Regions from separate parts of the Streptomyces sp. NPDC050988 genome, predicted to be linked through region 1. Evidence: riboswitches for the same ligand, from Rfam matches in the RefSeq annotation. Region 1 holds a riboswitch; the other holds the start of a gene.

Evidence for each region. A riboswitch is a leader RNA that binds a small molecule or an ion and turns the genes downstream of it on or off. The one in region 1 is predicted to bind cyclic di-AMP.
Region 2: linked by a shared signal. The riboswitch ahead of ACIBEI_RS45065 (transglycosylase SLT domain-containing protein) and the one ahead of ACIBEI_RS03040 (C40 family peptidase) in region 1 are both predicted to bind cyclic di-AMP.

Annotation. Positions count from the first base shown of each region.
Region 1 covers NZ_JBITFQ010000001.1:700,592-709,668, forward strand. Annotated here, with positions in the region: gene ACIBEI_RS03030 (AfsR/SARP family transcriptional regulator) at 1-1,275, shown strand, start outside; gene ACIBEI_RS03035 (DUF4394 domain-containing protein) at 1,460-2,320, shown strand; gene ACIBEI_RS03040 (C40 family peptidase) at 2,414-3,883, opposite strand; cyclic di-AMP (ydaO/yuaA leader) riboswitch at 3,979-4,151, opposite strand; gene ACIBEI_RS03045 (LLM class flavin-dependent oxidoreductase) at 4,420-6,321, opposite strand; gene ACIBEI_RS03050 (SGNH/GDSL hydrolase family protein) at 6,467-7,381, opposite strand; gene ACIBEI_RS03055 (catalase) at 7,535-8,065, opposite strand; gene ACIBEI_RS03060 (hypothetical protein) at 8,064-8,570, shown strand; gene ACIBEI_RS03065 (AfsR/SARP family transcriptional regulator) at 8,625-9,077, opposite strand, start outside.
Region 2 covers NZ_JBITFQ010000041.1:28,144-37,220, reverse strand. Annotated here, with positions in the region: gene ACIBEI_RS45080 (CocE/NonD family hydrolase) at 1-174, shown strand, start outside; gene ACIBEI_RS45075 (hypothetical protein) at 233-736, opposite strand; gene ACIBEI_RS45070 (DUF5959 family protein) at 759-887, shown strand; cyclic di-AMP (ydaO/yuaA leader) riboswitch at 1,245-1,409, shown strand; gene ACIBEI_RS45065 (transglycosylase SLT domain-containing protein) at 1,413-2,156, shown strand; gene ACIBEI_RS45060 (HAD family hydrolase) at 2,316-3,131, opposite strand; gene ACIBEI_RS45055 (FAD-dependent oxidoreductase) at 3,443-4,705, opposite strand; gene ACIBEI_RS45050 (ATP-grasp domain-containing protein) at 4,819-6,075, opposite strand; gene fahA (fumarylacetoacetase) at 6,320-7,579, shown strand; gene recQ (DNA helicase RecQ) at 8,004-9,077, opposite strand, start outside.

The DNA of each region.
Region 1 (9,077 bases):
GCGTTGCTGGCCCGCGCCCACCTCCTTCAGCCCGCCCGGCCGGGCCGGTTCGGCACGCACGACCTGCTGCGCGCCTACGCGTACCGCCTGACCCGTACGCATGACTCCAAGGCCGAACGGCAGGCCGCGCTGGTCCGTCTCTTCGACCACTATCTCGGCACGGCCGCGGCGGCCATGGACACGCTCTACCCGGCCGAGCGGCACCACAGGCCCGCCGTCGAACCGTCCGTCCGCGTCCCGCCCGTCGTCGGTGACGCGGCCGCGGCACGGGCCTGGCTGGACACCGAGCGGCCGACGCTGGCCGCCGTCTGCGCGGTGGCCGCGGACCGAGGCAGTCCCCGCCACGCCGTCCGGCTGGCCGCTCTGCTCTTCCGCCACCTCGACTCCGGTCACCACACCGAAGCGCTGGAGATCCACCGCCACGCCCTGCGGGCCGCCGAGACGCTCGGGGATCTGGGTGGACAGGCCCACGCGCTGACCAACCTCGGAGTCGTTCACTGGCGGCTGGCCGACGCGGGAACGGCCGAGGACCATCTCGTACGGGCCCTCGAACTGCACCACCGGACGGGCGACTTGGCGGGGCGGGCCAGGACCCTGTCCAACCTCGGCAACGTGCACTGGCGGCTGGGCAGCCTCCGCGACGCGGCGCACGACCATCAACAGGCCCTCGCCCTCTACCGGGAGACCGGCGACCAGGTGGGCCAGGCCCGCACCCTCACGAACCTCGGCAATGTCTGTCTGCGGCTGGGCGATTACGAGCAGGCGGCCGACCACCAACGGCAGGCCCTCGCCCTGCACGATCTGACAGGTGACCGGATCGGCCGCGCCCGCACGCTCTCCCACCTCGGCAACGCCCTTCTGCGGCTGGGCCGTTCGGAGGCCGCGGCCGAATGCCAGGAGCAGGCCCTCGCGCTCTTCCGGCAGTTGGGGCACCACGGCGGCGAGGCGTACGCGCTGTCCGGTCTGGGCGACATCCGGCTGAAGCAGGGCGAGTTCGAGGCCGCGGTCACCTGCCAGCGGCGAGCCCTCGAACTGTTCCGCGAGAACGGGGAGGGCTACGGGGAGGCGTCGGCGCTCAACGGCCTCGCCGAGGCGCTGCACGGCAGCGGCCGTCACGACGAGGCGCTCGACCACCACTCCACCGCCGCGACGGTCGCGTCCGTCACCGGTGAGCACGACCAGCTGGCACGCGCGCAGGCGGGCGCCGAGCGCGCCCGCCGGGCCCTCGGGCCATGGGCGGCAGCTACTGCGGCGTCGACCACATCGGGTCCGTGACCTGGCGGAGCCCCCGCCGTCCGGTCGTTCAATCACCGTCCAGTGGATGTCCAGTCCTGCCTCATAGCTTGCCGTCGCCGACTGTCGATCCGGCCTGGCGGGCCAGGCGGCAATGCCTCTGCCCCAGCACACGCTCGCGCTCACATCCACGCTCAAGCTCACGCCGACCGAGAGGGAAGAAGCGATGAAAGCAGGGCTCAAGAAGAGAATGGCCGCGGCGGTCGCGGCCGCGTCCGCCATGGCGGCACTCGTCGTGGCGACGCCGGGCACCAGCCACGCGGCGCCGCCCCGTCTGCTGGCGTTCGGTATCTCGGCCGACGGTACGCTGATGGCCTCGTTCAACACCGACGACCCCGGCACGCTCAACTGGTTCAGGCGCATCGACGGGCTCGTCGGCGACACCGCCGTCGTCGGGCTCGACTTCCGCGTACAGAACGGACTGTTGTACCTGGTCGGCAACAAGGGCGGCATCTACACGGTCCAGATCCCGCCCGCGGTCCCGAACCCGCTGGTCACCAAGGTCTCGCAGCTCAGTGTTCCGCTGCAGGGCACGAACTTCGGTGTCGACTTCAACCCCGCGGCCGACCGGTTGCGGATCATCAGTGACACCGGTCAGAACCTGGCGCACAACCTCGCCAACAGCAGCACCGCCACGAACACCCCGCTGACCACGGACGGGGCGACGACCCCCGGTGTCACCGGAGCGGCCTACACCAACAACGACCTGAACTCGGCCACCGCGACGACGCTGTTCGACATCAACACGACCTCGGACCAGGTCGTCATCCAGTCGCCGCCCGCCAACGGCCTGCTGGTCCCGACCGGCTCACTGGGCTTCGACGCCGGTGTCAACGCGGGCTTCGACATCTTCAGCGATCTGAGCGCCGGCAAGACGATCTCGAACACGGCCTTCGCCACCCTGACCCCGGCCGGTGCCTCGACGTCGACGTTCTACACCGTCGACGTGCTCACCGGAGCCACGACCAGTGTGGACCAGTTCCCCGTAGCCATCACCGACGTCGCCGTCTCGCTCGACATGAGCTGACACTTTCGCGGACCTGCCGTCTCCGGAACGAGACGATCAGGGGCCGTATCGGGCGGCGCCTCGCGCGCGCACCGATACGGCCTCCGGGTCGGGTCAGGCGGGCCGGATCACGCTGTGGATCGCCGACTCGCCGGCCCAGTGGATCGACTCCTCACGGATGGCCGCCCCCGGGCTCGGCGCGTGGACCATCATGCCGTTGCCGCTGTAGATGCCGACATGGCCGACGTGCCCGTGGAAGAGGACCAGGTCGCCGAGACGGATGTCGGAGAGGGGCACCGCCATGCCCGCGACCGCCTGATCGTTCACGGTACGCGGGAGTGCGACCCCCGCCGCCTTCCAGGCCGCCTGAGTGAGGCTGGAGCAGTCGTACGAGCCCGGCCCCATCGCGCCCCACACACAGGGCTTGCCGATCTGCTCACGCGCGAAGTCGACGGCTGTCGCGGCCTTCCCGCCGTATCCGGGGGCCGATCCGCCGTATGCCGGGGGCGCAGCGGTGTATCCCGGGGTCGGAGTGCCGTACCCCGGGTTCGCAGCACCGTCCGAACCGATGGGCACTCCCGTGCCGATCGGCGTACGGGCGTCGATGGAGGGAGCCATACCGAACGTCAGGTCCGGGCCCATGGGCAGATCCATACCGACCGACGGAGCCGGAGCGATCGGCGGAGCGATCGCCGGAGCCGGAGCAGCGGGCAGGCCCATGCCGAACGTCAGGTCCGGGCCGCCCAGTGCGTCGACAGCCGGTTCCATGCCGAAACCGGCCGACAGCGGCTGCGCCTGTGCCTGCGGCTGCCACCATTCGGCCTCGGGCTGGCGGTAGCCCTGTCCCTCGGTGGTGGACCAGGCGGTCGCCGCCGGCGGGGGCTCGATGGCCGCCACCGGCGCGCTCTGCCGGGCGGTGTGTGCGGAGAGCAGTTCACGGGCCTTCGCGAGCTTGCTCTGGTTCCGCTGCTTGGAGGTCTTCAGCGACTGCCGCGGGTCGGCGGCGGTCGCGGGCAGGAGCGCGGTGGCCTCCTGGCGCGCCTGCGGCACGGCCGGCAGCGCGGCGACGGGTCCTGCGGTCAGCTCCGCCACGGGTCGGGCGGGTGTCGCGGCGCCGGGTCCTGCGGTCAGCTCAAGGAGGGGTTTGCCTGCCCCTTCCAGCGCACGGCCGGACGACCGCTCCTCGGAAGACCGGTCCCCCTGACGCCCACCGGGGGTCTTGGGCCGCGTCTCGGTCTGGCCGCGGTCCGGCATTCTGTCGGGCGGCAGCACGGCGGGGATGAGGGGCCCCAGCTGCGAACGCCCCACGTCGAACCACTGCTTGGCGCGGTCGCTCAGAACGGGATCGGCGGCGGCGACCGTGTCGGCACGCCCACGCCCGATGTCGGGCCCGGGCGTCATACGCTCGCGCGGCCGCCCCGAGTTCATCGCCCGCGTCGCGTTGTAGTTCCCGCTGACGGTCTCCGCCTGGTCGTAGAGGCTGCTGATCCGCTGCTGGACCTCTTCGCGACTGGGCCCGTCGTCCCCTCGTGCGGGCGAGGATCCGCCGGCCGAGGATCCGCCGGCCGAGGAGTAGAGATCCACTGAGGTGGCGGCCGCCGTCGCGAGGGCGGGCCGGGGTATACCCGGGAGGTTGTTGCCTCCGGGGCGCGGGGTTCGTTCCGGCGCGATGGGAGCCGTACTCCTTCCGTGCTCCGCCTACCGAGTTAGCTGTCGGGTTCGGGCGAGGAATCCGGAAGGTATGCCCTACGGCCCTTGCCCTGTCGGGCGGTTGGGCCGATTCACCCCAAAGTTCGGTTGGGTCCCCGGTTCCGGTCGCCGCGAGGGCCACCGGATTCGGCGGAGGCCGCGCGACCCGGCGAGGTTCACCGGAGGGAGTCGTGCGTCCTGTCCGTCAACTTAGCCAACATGTGCACCTCGTGTGAAGATTGAAGGGCGAAGTGTCCGATATATAACTGTGACCTTCGTCGTACCTGGTCGAGACATCACCGGACTTCGGCGACATCTGATCCTGGCCGACCCGGATGACCGGACCCGTGGTCCACGGGTCCGGTCATCCGGCTCACGCCCCGTACGGGCGGGCCTCCCAACGGGCGTGCGAGCGGCGGCCGGACAGGCGCCTAACCCTTGCTCAGCAGCTCGTGGAAACGGTGCGCCAGGTCCGTCACTTCGTGCGGGCTGCGTGCGGTCTGCTGCAGGTCGATGAGAACCTCGTCCGCCCCGGCCGCATGGGCGGCGAGGAGGTAGTCCGAGACCTGTGCGACCGTTCCCCGGTGCGGAACGGCATCGTTCGGCGCGGCCTCGGCCGTCACCACGGGGTTCACCCGGACGACGGTGCGCAGGGCGTCGGGGTCACGTCCGTTGGCCTCCGCGATCTGCCGTATCTGGCCGATGACGTAGGCCAGTTGGGGCACCGGCAGCCCCACGCCCGCCCAGCCGTCCGCGCGACGGCCGATACGTTCCAGGGTGGCCGGAGTGAAACCGCCGAGGAGCACGGGCGGGCGGGGACGCTGCACGGGGAGCGTCTCGATGTACGCGCTCGGGATCGTCCACAGAGCGCCCTTGTACTCGGCCGACGAACCGGACGGCATGACCGAGGCGTCGGCGACGCGCAGTCCCTCGATGGACCGTACCCGCAACTGCGGGTCCACCACGGCGAGTTCGTCCATGCCCATCCGGCAGGTCCCCACCGGATGGAAGTAAGTGCTCGCCGTGGACCGCAGGTACGCGCGACAGGATTCCTCGTCCTGAACGTCGACGCCGGGGAAGGACTCGACCGTCCGCCACGGCGCGAGCGCCTCTGTACCGCCGAGTTCACGCGCGAGGCGCAGGCCGACGAGAAGCCGGTCGAGGTCCCGGTCGTCGCTGAGGTAGGCCGGATCGATCAGCGGAGCCGCGGTGGGGTCCGAACTCTGCAGGCGCAGGGTGCCCCGGCTGTACGGGTCCATGAGGGAGAACAGGATGGAGTAGCCGCCCAGGTCCGCGCCCGTCCACCGGGGCCGCAGCGCCGCTCCGGCGAAGAGCAGCAGCAGGTCGGGGGCCACGCCGTCCGAACTCCGGGTGAGCACCTGCGCCTCAGCGGACGGGCCGCTCGGCGGTTGCCGGTCGGAGCCGTGGACGACGTAGCTGGTCACGTGGTCGTGGAGATTGCCACCGACCCCCTGCAGATCGGCCACGACCTCGACGCCGACGTCCCAGAGGTGATCCACGGGACCGATACCGGAGAGCATGAGCAGGTGCGGTGACCCGATCGTGCCGGCTGCCAGGACGGTCTCCCGATCGGACAGGACGGTTCGCACCTCACCGGCGACGGAATACTCCACCCCTCGGCAGCGCCCGTTCTCCAGCACGAGCCGACGTACGTACGCGCCGGTGATCACCGTGAGGTTGGGCCTGGCCAGGACAGGGCGCAGATAGGCTTCTGCGGCGCTCTGCCGTCGGCCGTCGGCGACGTTCCTCTCCCGCCACGACACCCCCTCGCTCCCGCGACCGTTGCCGTCGTCCAGTGGCGTGTGCCCGGCCTCCACCGCGGCGCGGAACGCGGCCTCGGCGAGCGGGTTCGGGGCCGGGCTCGCCTCGATGCGCATGGGGCCGTCGGTGCCACGCACCTGGGGGTCGCGCCCCTCGGCCCGCTCGCTCCGCCGGAAGAACGGCAGCAGGGCGTTGTAGTTCCAGTCCGTCGCGCCCTGCTTCTCCCAGGCGTCGTAGCTGTCGGGGTGCCCGCGGTGGTGCACCATGCCGTTGATGGCGCTCGACCCACCGAGCACCCTGCCCCGCGGCCACGCGTGCACGGCGTCCTCGGTGCCGGCCTGGGCCGTCGTGGAGTACGCCCAGTCCACGGAGGAGCCCCACAGACCGAAGGCCGCCAGGGGATCCGGGTACGCCATCTCCGCCGGGCCGCTCGCCTCGCCGGCCTCCAGGAGCACCACGCGTGTCCCGGGCTCGCTCGACAACCGCGCGGCCAGCACGCAGCCCGCGGTGCCGCCTCCGACGACGATGTAATCGCTTGTCAGAGTTGTCATATGCGTTCTCCTGTCATCAGGTACACGTTCCTTCGGTCGTGGGATGACCAACGGGTCCTTGTGGGATGACCAACAGGTCCTTCGGACTGTTCGGGGGCGGGGCACCGGCGTTCCTCAGGACAGCCGGTGCCCCGCCCCCCTCAGGTCACCGGCGGTACGCGCGGCAGTGGAGGGCACGCTCCACCGTGGCGGCCATGGCCTGCTGACCCCGGGCGTTGGGGTGGGCGGGCGCGGCCGGGGCCGCCGCGGCCAGGGGTTCGATCCAGCGCTCTCCGGCCGGCTTGCACATGTCGTGGCCCACCGACGGGGTGTAGGTGTCGACGTAGCCCGCACCGTTCGCCGCCGCCTGGCTCGCGAGCATCGCGTTGAGCTTCTTCTCGGTGTCCCGCAGATAGGCGAAGTCACCGGCCGCGAGCGGTACGGCGGAGCTGGTGCAGCCGACCCCGTCGTCCGGGAACAGGTCGGGGTAGCCGACCACCAGGACCTTGGCGTGCGGAGCCCGCTGCCGGACGGCGTCCAGCGCCGCGGCGATCTTGGGAGCGGTGTCGTTGACGCGCTGTTCGAGCTGGTCCGTGCCGCCGCTCGTGAAGAACGTCTGGCACGGGTTGCCCGTCGGGTCCTTGGACGTCAGTCCGGCGCAGGTGGCCAGATTGCTGGAGAACCCGATGTCGTTGCCGCCCATGGTCAGGGTGACCACGTCCGTGTCCGCGCCGAGTGCGTCCAGTTGCGGCGGTCGCGAGCCCTGAGGTCCGGCCAGGGCCGTCGTCGTGGCGCCCGAACAACTGACGTCGGTCAGCTGCCAGTTCCTCGCTGCCGCGAGAAGGGACGGATAGTTCTGGTCTGACCGCGCGCACGCGGTGTCGACCTGGGTCGGTATGCCGGGGCCGGAGGCGTACGAGTCGCCCAGTGCCACATAGTCCACGGTGCGCGCGGTCGGTGCCGAGGCGCTCGCCGCTGTCGCCCCCGCGGTGGACAGGGCCATCGCGCAACACGCCACCATGGCGCCTCGCAACAGGCCGCGCCGACCGGGAGACCTCTTGGTCTGCTTGTTCAAGTCCATCCATTCGTCGGGCCCCCGAAGCACTCGTCGAATCGCTCCTGGAGTCGCTACGCCAACAGGTGTCGGATGCGGGGGCGTTGTGCTGTCATTACGTCAAACGCCGCGCGAATCAAGGTGGTTCACTCCCGAGCGGGGCCAACATGGGGCGAAGCTCTACTCGTTGTGGCTGCGTCGGAGGTGGGATTCGGCGTAGGCGTGGGCCCGGAAGGCGAGTACGGGGTCGTCGGAGAGCTGGATGCCGGTGGTGACACGGGTGGGGTTGAAGGCCTGTGTGTTCCAGGGATCCTGGTCGTCGGCGGGTGCGGTGATCTCCAGGCGCCCGGCGGTGATCTCCTTGCGGTGGCCGGGCCAGACGGTGCTGGGGTCGTGAGTGGGGTCATCGGGTTCCGCGAGTTGGATCCGCAGGTCGAACGCCACCGGTGCGTGCTCCAGGCGCTGGTGCAGTTCGTCGGTCAGGTATTGGGCGGTACGGGTGGCCGCCTCGGCGGCGGTCAGGTCGGTGCGCCCGGCCACCGGTTCCCAGCGGTACCGCACGGGCCGCCTGACCCCTGCCGCGTCGACCCAGATGAAGGCGTGGATGGCCCAGTAGGCGACGGAGGCGTAGCTGACGGGTATGGGCGGCTGCTGCGCGACGGCTTCGGCCAGGTGGGAATGGACACCGACGAACGCGTGCACCCGGGCCATGGGCGCCCGTCCGCGGTGGGCCTACCGGGCGTTGCGGCTCGCTTTCCTCGATGTGGGAGAGGGCCTCATCGACTCGGCGGACAGGAGGCTGACCGAGGTGGAGAAGATCGCCTCGGAGCTCATCTCGTACGACCTCAGGGCCGCCGTCGCCAATCTGCGGGGCGTGGTCCTGGCCGGTCAGTCGCGCTTCGCCGAGGCCGAGACCGTCTTCCGGGAGGTCTGGTCGTCACCGACCTCTCCTCGAAACCGCCGAGCGGTGGCGGGACTTGCACTCGCCGCCTGTGTGCCGCCCTCGCGCCAGGAGAGTCCCGAGGGCGCGGACCTGCGCGGAATCCTCGGCGAGGCCGGGCGTCTGGCCGATCTGCTCGTGGAGCCTCTCACCCGGAACGCGCTCGGCCGCCTTCTGGCCGACATCACGGAGTGGCGACAGGTTGAGCCGACGCGGAGACATCCCCTCCACGAGCGCCTGTCGGGCTCGCCGTCCGTGCTGGCCGCCTTCTGCTGAGGTTCAGTTGGCGTCCGGTGTCGTTCAGAGCCCTTTCCGCACCGCCGGATCGGATCACCGATGCCGGCCCGGGCCGTTCAGCACTCCGCTGAAGCCGGCCAGTACGGACGGGTTGGCGGCGAGCCATGCCCGCACCCGGTCCGCCCCGATCGCGCCGCTCGGACCGGACCGGAAGTAGGCGTCCAGTTTGTCCAGCAGGACGCCCACCGCGCGGCGGGCCAGCGGCTCACGGACCCGGTCGAGCGCCTGGACGGCGCGGTCCATCCACATTCGCGCATCACTGGACGCCGTCGGGGTGGGTGGACCGAACGTCGCGACCGCCACCAGGCCGACGGCGGACATCGCTCTGCGGTCGAGCGGTGCCGTAGGGCTGTCCCAGACGCCGGCGAAGATCGTCCGTGCGTCCGGGAAGCAGTCTCCGTAGAACGCCAGTGCTCCGCGCAGGATGGCCGCGGCGGCCCGGAGGTCGTCCGCGCTCAGTTCGTCCGCGAGCCGAACCACCTCGGA
Region 2 (9,077 bases), on a different contig from region 1:
TTCGTCCGGCTGCACCGGCCGGACCTGCCGTGGGACGCGAGCGTCGAGGCGCACTCCGAAACCACCTGCGACGAGGCGGACTTCATCACCTCGAACGAGGTGATCTGCAAGGACGGTGACGAGGTGGTGTTCCACCGCACCTGGGAGAAAAGGATTCCGCGGACCGCGGGGTGAACTCGTACGCTCCCCGAATGACCGAGAACGCGTGTGCGGGCCCCATGACCGCGTACGTCTATGTGGGGCCCGAAGACATAAGGGAGGCCGTCCGGCCCGGCGCGGGCGGCACCCGGATCCGGACCCGGGCCGACCTCGACGCCTTCCTGTCCGCCAGCCCCGCCGACGAACTCGACGAGCCGTTCACCTTCGTCGTCGACGCCTCCGTGACCCTGCGCCTGGCCCCACGCCGCTCCGAGCACGTGGCCTGCGCGGACGGGAAACCGGTGCGCGCCGCCGGGAAGTTGGGCTTCGCGAGGACCTCGTCCGGCCGGGCGGTCACGTACGCGAGCAACCCGTCACCTACCGCCGCTGCGCGTCCTGCGCCGAGTGGAACTCCGTACAGGACGCCCATTTCGTCTGTGCCCTCTGCGACGCCGACCTCCCGGCCGACCACCGCACCGGCCCGACGGACCTCGCGCTCCTCGCCGACGAGGAGGGCAATTCGGTCAGGATCACGGTCCTCGGCCGGCACCCGCTGATGACGGTGGAGCGAGGACCCGTCGATTCCCATTCGGCTCACGGGAGAACGGGATTGCCACAAGGTGATCGTGGAGGACGACACGATTTCCATGGCCCCGGTGTGCGTTCCCGTCGATCTTCCCCGGAACTGGATCGACAGCCACCGGCAGAAACTGCGTGACGTACTCACTCTCTGGAACCCAGAAGGCTGAACTCTCCGGCACCTCGAAGAGCAGAGAGAACGTTTCTGGACAAGTAGTCCCTTATGCCGACTGGGCGGACATCCCGACTCCGCCCGACTTGCCCGTATTAGGCACGTGGCGCACCTAATTCCCCACCTGTGCACGTGAATTGGGTCACGTCCGCTCGGGACGGCCGCTTTGCGGAGCCGGTCGATTCACCTTTGCTCAAAGCAAGTTGAACTTCACCTTCCGAATGGATCAAGAATTACCATCTGCCCCGAACAGGCAAATGGCATCTCCATGTGAATTCTGGGCTTGTTCACGGCATGTGCTCTCGCATACGTTCACGTCACTCCGGATGGACCGCCTAATCCTGCCGCCGCCCGGAGATCCCAACCACCCATTCACTCGCGTACGGCAGGAGCGGGGGACCCAGGTAGGCCGCCGGTCCGGATTCCGGAACGGCTCGGGGTGAAGCCGCGTGCACCATGCGGCCGGGCAACTCCCGCCCGAACCCGACAGCTCACCTCGCAGGCGTCGGAGAGGAAACGCGCCATGGCCGCACGAGGCAAGCACCGCCGCACCAGAATGAACACCCTCACGCGCGGCATCGTCGCCGCGGGAACCGGCGGAGCCGCGCTCGCGCTCCCCATCGTGGGCGCGACCGGCGCCCACGCCGCACAGCCGACGCAGGCCGCCCAGGTCGCACCAGCCGCGGTCCCGCAGGTCTCGCTCATCACCTACAAGGTGGTCGCGGGCGACACCCTGACCAAGATCGCCAAGAAGCACTCCACGAGCGGCGGCTGGCAGAACCTGTACAAGGCCAACCGCGCGGTCATCGGCGACGACCCGGCGGTCATCCGCCCAGGCCTCAAGCTGACGGTCGGCACGAAAAACGCCCAGAGCTCGGCAAAGACGGCCACTGCCACCAAGGCGTCCACCGCGTCCGCCGTCACCCCCGCCGCCGCGAAGACGTACACGAACGACCTCGACGGCTGGATCAGGGAGTCGCTGGACATCATGGCCCAGCAGGGCATCCCGGGGTCGTACGACGGCATCTACCGCAACATCATGCGCGAGTCGTCGGGCAACCCGCGGGCCATGAACAACTGGGACTCCAACGCGGCCGCGGGTACGCCGTCGAAGGGGCTCCTCCAGACCATCGACCCGACCTTCAACGCCTACCACGTGGCCGGCACCTCGATGGACCCCTTCGACCCGGTCGCCAACATCACGGCGGCGTGCAACTACGCCGCCGCGAGGTACGGCTCGATCGACAACGTCTTCGGGGCCTACTGAGCGGGCCGGTTTCGGGCCGGTACCGGGGCGGTATCGGGCCGACCGGTGCCGGGCGTGCCCGTGGCCAGGGAAACGGTGCCGGGTGTGCCCGCGGCGAGGGAGACCGACCTCTCCGCGGGCACGCCCGGCTTTCTCCTGACGCAGACCCCTGACGCAGAACTAGGACCGCGAGCCGAAGAGCCGTTCCAGTACCACCGCGATGCCGTCCTCCTCGTTCGAGAGGGTCACCTCGTCGGCCACCGCCTGGAGTTCGGGGTGGGCGTTGGCCATCGCGACGCCGTGGGCCGCCCAGTCGAACATCGGAATGTCGTTGGGCATGTCACCGAAAGCGATCGTGGTGGCGGGAGTGAGGCCGAGGTGTTCGGCCGCCAGGGCGAGACCCGTCGCCTTGGTCACTCCACATGGCTGGAGTTCGACTGTGCCGGGGCCGGACATCGTGACCGTGGCGAGGGAACCGACCGCTCCGCGGGCCGCGGACGCCAACTCGTCGTCGGACAGCAGGGGATGGCGCAACAGCACCTTGCTGATGGGTTCCGTCCAGAGGTCGTCGCGGCGCAGGACCCGTACCGCGGGGAGCGTCGGGTGCGGCATCTCGTACCCCGGCTCGATGAGCGTGAGGCCGTCGACCCCGTCCTGGTCGACCGCGGCGTACAGGTCCCCGACCTCTGCCTCGATCTTGCCGAGCGCCGTCTCGGCCAGCTCACGGTCGAGGGTGACCGACCACACCATGCGCTCGGCGCCTGCGTCGTACAACTGCGCCCCCTGACCGCACACCGCCAGTCCCCGGCTGCCCAGTTCGTCCAGCAGGGGGCGTACGCGAGGTGCCGGGCGCCCCGTCACCACGAGGTGCCTGGCACCTCTCCCGATTGCCATCGCCAGCGCGGCGCGTGACCTGTCCGAAAGGGTGTCGTCGCCTCGCAACAACGTCCCGTCCAGGTCAGTGGCGATGAGTGAATATGCGATCGGTGCGGCCATGATCAGAGAATACGGATCGAACGCCCCAACGACTCGACGGGAACCGGACGTCGTCCGGTATCTCGTCAGGCACAGAGGTCGTCACAGGCACCATCCGTCGGCCGATCGGAGGCAAATCGCAGGCGAAGGCGAACAGTTGGCCATGCCCTGCCCGCTCCCCCGCCCCCGGTCAACCGGCCCGTCGCCCGCCGCCGGGTCCCATCTCCCGGTGCCCCGCCCCGTCCCACGGACGCGGCACCCGCGCGCCCTTCGTGCCGCTCGGCGGCGTCGGCGACGGGTCGATGCGTGCGCGCACGAAGCGGAGGTTCCGTTCAGCCGCGCGCCCCCACCAGATGCCGGACCAACCGCGGTGAGGCGAACTCCGTCCCGCACACGAACCGCATCACGGGACCGTACGAAGCCGCCGCCGGCAGCCCCGTGAAGTACAGCCCGGGTACGGAGGACCTGAACCCGGCGCCCAGCTTCGGTGTCCCCCGGCTCACCGCCAGCTCCGTACGGAGTTCGTGCCCGAGGAAGTCCATCGCGGCGAGGTCGACGCGGTATCCGGTCGCGGCGACGACGTGGTCCGCGGAGAGTTCCTCGACGCGTCCGGCGAGGGTCTGGACGGCGAGGGCCGGGTGGCCGCCCGCCGATCCGGAGCGGACGATCCGCGACACCTCGCTCACCCGTACCTTCCCCTCGAACCGCTCCCGCAGCCACCAGGCACCGAGAGGGCCGAGCACCCTGCGGACCAGGAAGTGCCGGGCCTGCGGCGGCAGATGGCGGTACGGGTGGGGGTAGTAGCTGAGGGCCCACAGCGACCAGGCCCGGCCGAAGGGCGACTCGGGTCGCAGCCGCGGCTGCGACCACGGGGGCGCGCCGAAGGCGACCGATCCCTTGCCGCGCGCCACCACGCGCACCTGCGCGCCCGCCTCCGCCGCGAGCGCCGCCGTCTCCAGGGCGGACTGGCCCGCGCCCACGACGATCAGCTCCTTGCCGGAGAACCGGGACAGGTCGTGGAGCTGCGAGCTGTGCGAGACGGGCCCCGTGGGGGTCGGTCCGTCGGGCGCGGCCGCGGCCAGCTCGGGCGGCAGATGCGCCAGCCCCGACAGCCCGGTCGCGACGACGACCGCCCGCGCGGTGAACAACTCCCCGGAGTCCAGCTTGAGTTCGAAGCCGCCCGAGCCGCGCCGACCGCCCCCCGGGCCACCCCGATGAGCGCCCCGCCCGGCATCCCCCTGGTCGCCCCGCCGGTCGACCGAGACGACCCGCACCCGCTCCAGGTCCGGCACGAGCTTCTGCCGGAACCACTCCCCGTAGGCGACGAACGTCTCGACCGGGACGATGTCCTCGTCCGTGACGAGTCGGCGGATGCCGGCCGCGTCGCAGTAGTCGACGAGGTTGTGCCCGGGCTGCGGGGCGTCGATGTTCGAGGCGGCCGGGGTCGACTTCAGCAGCATCCCCTCAGGCATGTGCGCACGCCAGCTCACCATGGGCTCACCGAACACCCGTACCGGAATGCCGCGCGCTCGCAGATGCGCGGCGGTGGACAGGCCGAAGGGCCCGGCACCGATCACTGCCACCGGCTCCATCACGAAGTCCCCTCCCCAGGACGCTGCTTCGTCACTTCGTGGTCAACACCAACGTGCGTGTGCTGTGTACTGCCGTGCGTGTGCTGTGTACTGCTGGCTCGTGGCCGAAGAGGCCCTCACCCCGTGCTCGGACGGGTGCTCCGGCGGCTGGTCCGCCACAGCTGGTACATGTGCTTCACTCCGGGCCGCACGAAGCGCGCGAGCATGGTGAAGAAGGGCCGCAGGTCGTCCGCCGCCAGCCAGGCCAGCTCCGTGCCGCTCGCGTGGGCCGGGGCGTGCGGTGTCGTGTAGCCGCTGCGGCGGTACGCGAGCAGGGCGGGCAGGTCGATGTTCTCCACGATGTACCGCCGGCCCGCGAGCTGTTCCCCCTCCGGAACCGTGCGGCCGGTCAGGTCCAGATGCATGGCACGGACGACGTCGATCCCCGACTCGTTCTCGAAGAGCCGGAACTGTGCGCCCATCCGCGGGTTGAAGTCGAGCAGTTTGTACTGGCCGTCGCGCCGGTCGAAGCGCAGGTCGAGGTCGATGACGCCGCTGAAGCCGATCTGTTTGATGAAACGCGCGGCGATGTCCGCGAGTTCCGGATTGTCGACCACGTACGCGTTCGCCGTCATCCCCGCGTGCGGCGGCCAGGAGCGGACCTTGACGCCGGTGAACATCGCGAGCGGCGTCGAGTCCGCGTCGAAGTACGCGTGCACGATCCAGTCCTCGGCGTCCTCCCTGGGCAGATACTCCTGGAGGATCACCCCGGGGTGCTCGCCCCAGTCGCGCGCGAGCGCGAGCAGCCCCTCGCGGGTCTCGATACGGGTCGTCCCGCTCACGGCGGGTCGTGCGCGGCGCACGAAGGCCTCGCGGTTCTTGACCACGAGCGGGAAGACCGCCTTCGCGGCGAAGTCCTCGATCTCCTCGTACGACTCCGGGCAGGCGGACTCCGGGCTGGGTATGCCGTGCTCCAGGCAGAGTTCGCGCAGGCCCTGCTTGCTGGCGAGGCGGCGCGGAAGGCCGGCCTCCACTCTGGGAAACAGGAAGCGGTCCGCGAGCTCCGCCTGGTGCTCGGCGATCAGCACCGCGGCCTCCTCGTCGGTCGGGATCAGCACGGTGGGCCGGCCGATCCGGCGCCCCACGCGCAGCAGCCCCTCGACGAGCCGCTCCGGCCGCTCCGTCCCCGTGGTCGGCCAGACGAACGCCTGCCGCAGATGCCGCGAGGCCGCGGCGGGCGTGTACCGGTCCTCCGTGATCGCGTACATCGGTACGCCCAGGCGCCCGAGACTGCGGATCGCGCCCACTCCGCCGTGGTGCAGCGGGTAGTCGCCGAACTTCACGATCAGGCCCGGCACATCCCGGTCCAGGTCGAAAGGCACGTCGAAAGGCATGCCTGCGGAGCTTCTGGCCACGGGTCCCCCCACGTGTCCCCCTACGGACGCGGACCCAACTCGCCCGTGTCCCCCGCATGGACGCTAAGCCGGAATCGACCACTCCGCCCCGGGCCCCAATCGGACATTGCGAACTCTTGCGAACCCCTTAGAACGGACATTGCGAACCCTTTAGACACTGCCCAAGAAGGGCAACTCCCCCGTAACGTGTGCCCCACCCACACGGAAAGCGAGGCAGCACCCCATGCCCCCCTTCGATGTCACCGAGGGCGATCCCTTCGGCCCGCACAATCTTCCGTACGGCGTGTTCTCCCTCGACGGCTCCAACAGCGGGCCCGTCAGCGGCTCCGACAGCGGCTCCGGCCGGCGGAGCGTGGGCGTCCGGCTGGGCGACCACGTGCTGGACGCGGGGGCCGCGGCCGTGGAACTCGGCTCCCCGTACGCCGCCCTGCTCGCCCGCCCCTCCCTGAACCCACTGCTCGCGGCCGGCCGCACGGCCTGGTCGGACGTGCGGCGCGCGATCACGGCGTGGGTGACGGTGCCGGCCCACCGCGAGACGATCGCGCCCCTGCTGCACCCGCTCTCCGAGGTGACGCTCCACCTCCCCTTCGAGGTCGCCGACTACGTCGACTTCTACGCCTCCGAGAACCACGCCCGTAACGTCGGCCAGATCTTCCGCCCCGACGCCGAGGACTCCCTCACCCCCAACTGGAAGCATCTGCCGATCGGTTACCACGGCAGGTCGGGCACCGTCGTGGTCTCCGGGACCGAGGTCGTACGTCCCTCGGGCCAGCGCAAGGCCCCGGCCGATCCGGCGCCGGTCTTCGGGCCGTCCGTCCGGCTGGACATCGAGGCGGAGGTCGGCTTCGTGGTCGGCACGCCCTCCGCGATGGGCACGGCCGTCCCGCTGAGCGACTTCCGCGACCACGTCTTCGGGCTCTGCCTCCTCAACGACTGGTCCGCCCGCGACCTCCAGGCCTGGGAGTACGTCCCCCTCGGCCCGTTCCTCGGCAAGTCCTTCGCCACCTCGGTGTCGGCCTGGATCACACCGCTCGACGCCCTGGACGACGCCCGGGTCGCGCCCCCGACACGTACGCATCCGCTGCTGCCGTATCTGGACGACTCCGACGACGCCTCGGAGGACCCCGGCGGCTATGACCTGCGCATCTCCGTCGCCATCAACGGCCACGTCGTCTCCGAGCCGCCCTTCTCGACGATGTACTGGACGGCCGCCCAGCAGCTGGCCCACATGACGGTGAACGGCGCGTCGCTGCGCACGGGCGACCTGTACGGGTCGGGCACCGTGAGCGGGGCCTCGGACGACCAGCGGGGCTCGCTGCTGGAGCTGACCTGGAACGGGCGGGACACCCTCGACCTCCCCGACGGCAAGCGCACCTTCCTGGAGGACGGAGACACGGTGACGCTGACCGCGTGGGCTCCCGGGGCGCATGGCACGCGGGTGGGCCTCGGCGAGGTGAGCGGGCGGGTGGCGGCGGGCGCGTAGCGGATGCGCCCGCGGGCGCGTCCGGCTGCGGGCGCGTTCGGCTGCGGGCGCGTTCGGCTGCGGGCCTGCCTGCCCTGCCTGGCCGGGGCGGCCTTTGTGGTGGGGCGCGTCGGTGTTGGTGTTCGCTGACGCGGGGTTGTTCGGATCTGCGGGGCGGTGGGGGCTGGTCGCGCAGTTCCCCGCGCCCCTTAAGGGGCGCCTGCTTAAGGGGCGCCTGCCGAGGCGGCTCCCTCGGGCAGGTGCCCCCGTTCTGGCACTCGTCCCACGTACGCGGCCAACTGCAGCCAGCGAGCACGACGAACTCTCGGAACACGGGACAGGCTAGGACAGCGGGACAGGCTGAAGAGCTGGGGCGCAGCCCCGCTCTTCAGGGGCGCGGGGAACTGCGCGACCAGCCCCCACCGCCCCGCACCCGGAGCCGGACCTATGTCCAGTCCTCCGGCTCAGGCTCCGCTTCCATCTCGGGCCAGTACAACCCGGGGTCGCCGTCGCTCCGGGGCGCCGGGACCGACCTCTCGCCGCTCCCCGAATCCCCCGCTCGCCCAGCGCCAGGGCCCGAGCCGGAGCCCGGGCCGGAACCGGAACCGGAGTCGGAGCCCGAGTCGGAGCCCGAGGGCCGCTCCAAGGAAGCGAGCACCCCGATCACACCCTCCCCGTAAGTCACCAGCTTCTTCTCGCCGATCCCGCTGATCCCGCCCAGCTCCGCGACGGAGCCGGGCCACACCGTGGCGATCTCCCGCAGCGTGGCGTCGTGGAAGATGACGTACGCCGGAACGCCCTGTTCCTTGGCCTGGCCGGCCCGCCAGGCACGCAGGGCCTCGAAGGCGGGAAGCAGCTCCGGAGCAAGCTCGGCCGCCGCGGCCGCCGCCTTGGCCTTGCGCTCGCTCCGACCGGAACCGGACGAGGAGGACGAGGAACGGGAAGTCACCGGCTTCGGCGGCTCCTTGCGCAGCGGCACCTCCCGCTCGCGCCGCAGCACGGTCCCGCTCGCCTCGGTCAGCACCAGCGTGCCGTACTCACCCTCGACCGCGAGGAGCCCCTGGGCCAGCAACTGCCGGACGACACCGCGCCATTCGCCCTCGGCCAGTTCCTCGCCGATGCCGAACACGGAGAGCTGGTCGTGGTCGAACTGGATGACCTTGGCGCTCCTGCGTCCGAGCAGGATGTCGACGATCTGGATCGCCCCGAACTTCTGCCCCCGCTCACGCTGCAGCCGCACCACCGTGGACAGCACCTTCTGGGCCGCGACCGTGCCGTCCCAGGTCTCGGGCGGGAGCAGGCACGTGTCGCAGTTCCCGCAGGCCGGGGCCTCCGGGTCCTGGCCGAAGTAGGCGAGCAGCTGACCGCGTCGGCACTGGGCCGTCTCGCACAGCGCGAGCATCGCGTCGAGATGCGCGGCCGCCCGGCGCCGGAACGCCTCGTCGCCCTCGCTCGACTGGATCATCTTGCGCTGTTGTATGACGTCGTTCAGGCCGTAGGCCATCCATGCCGTGGACGG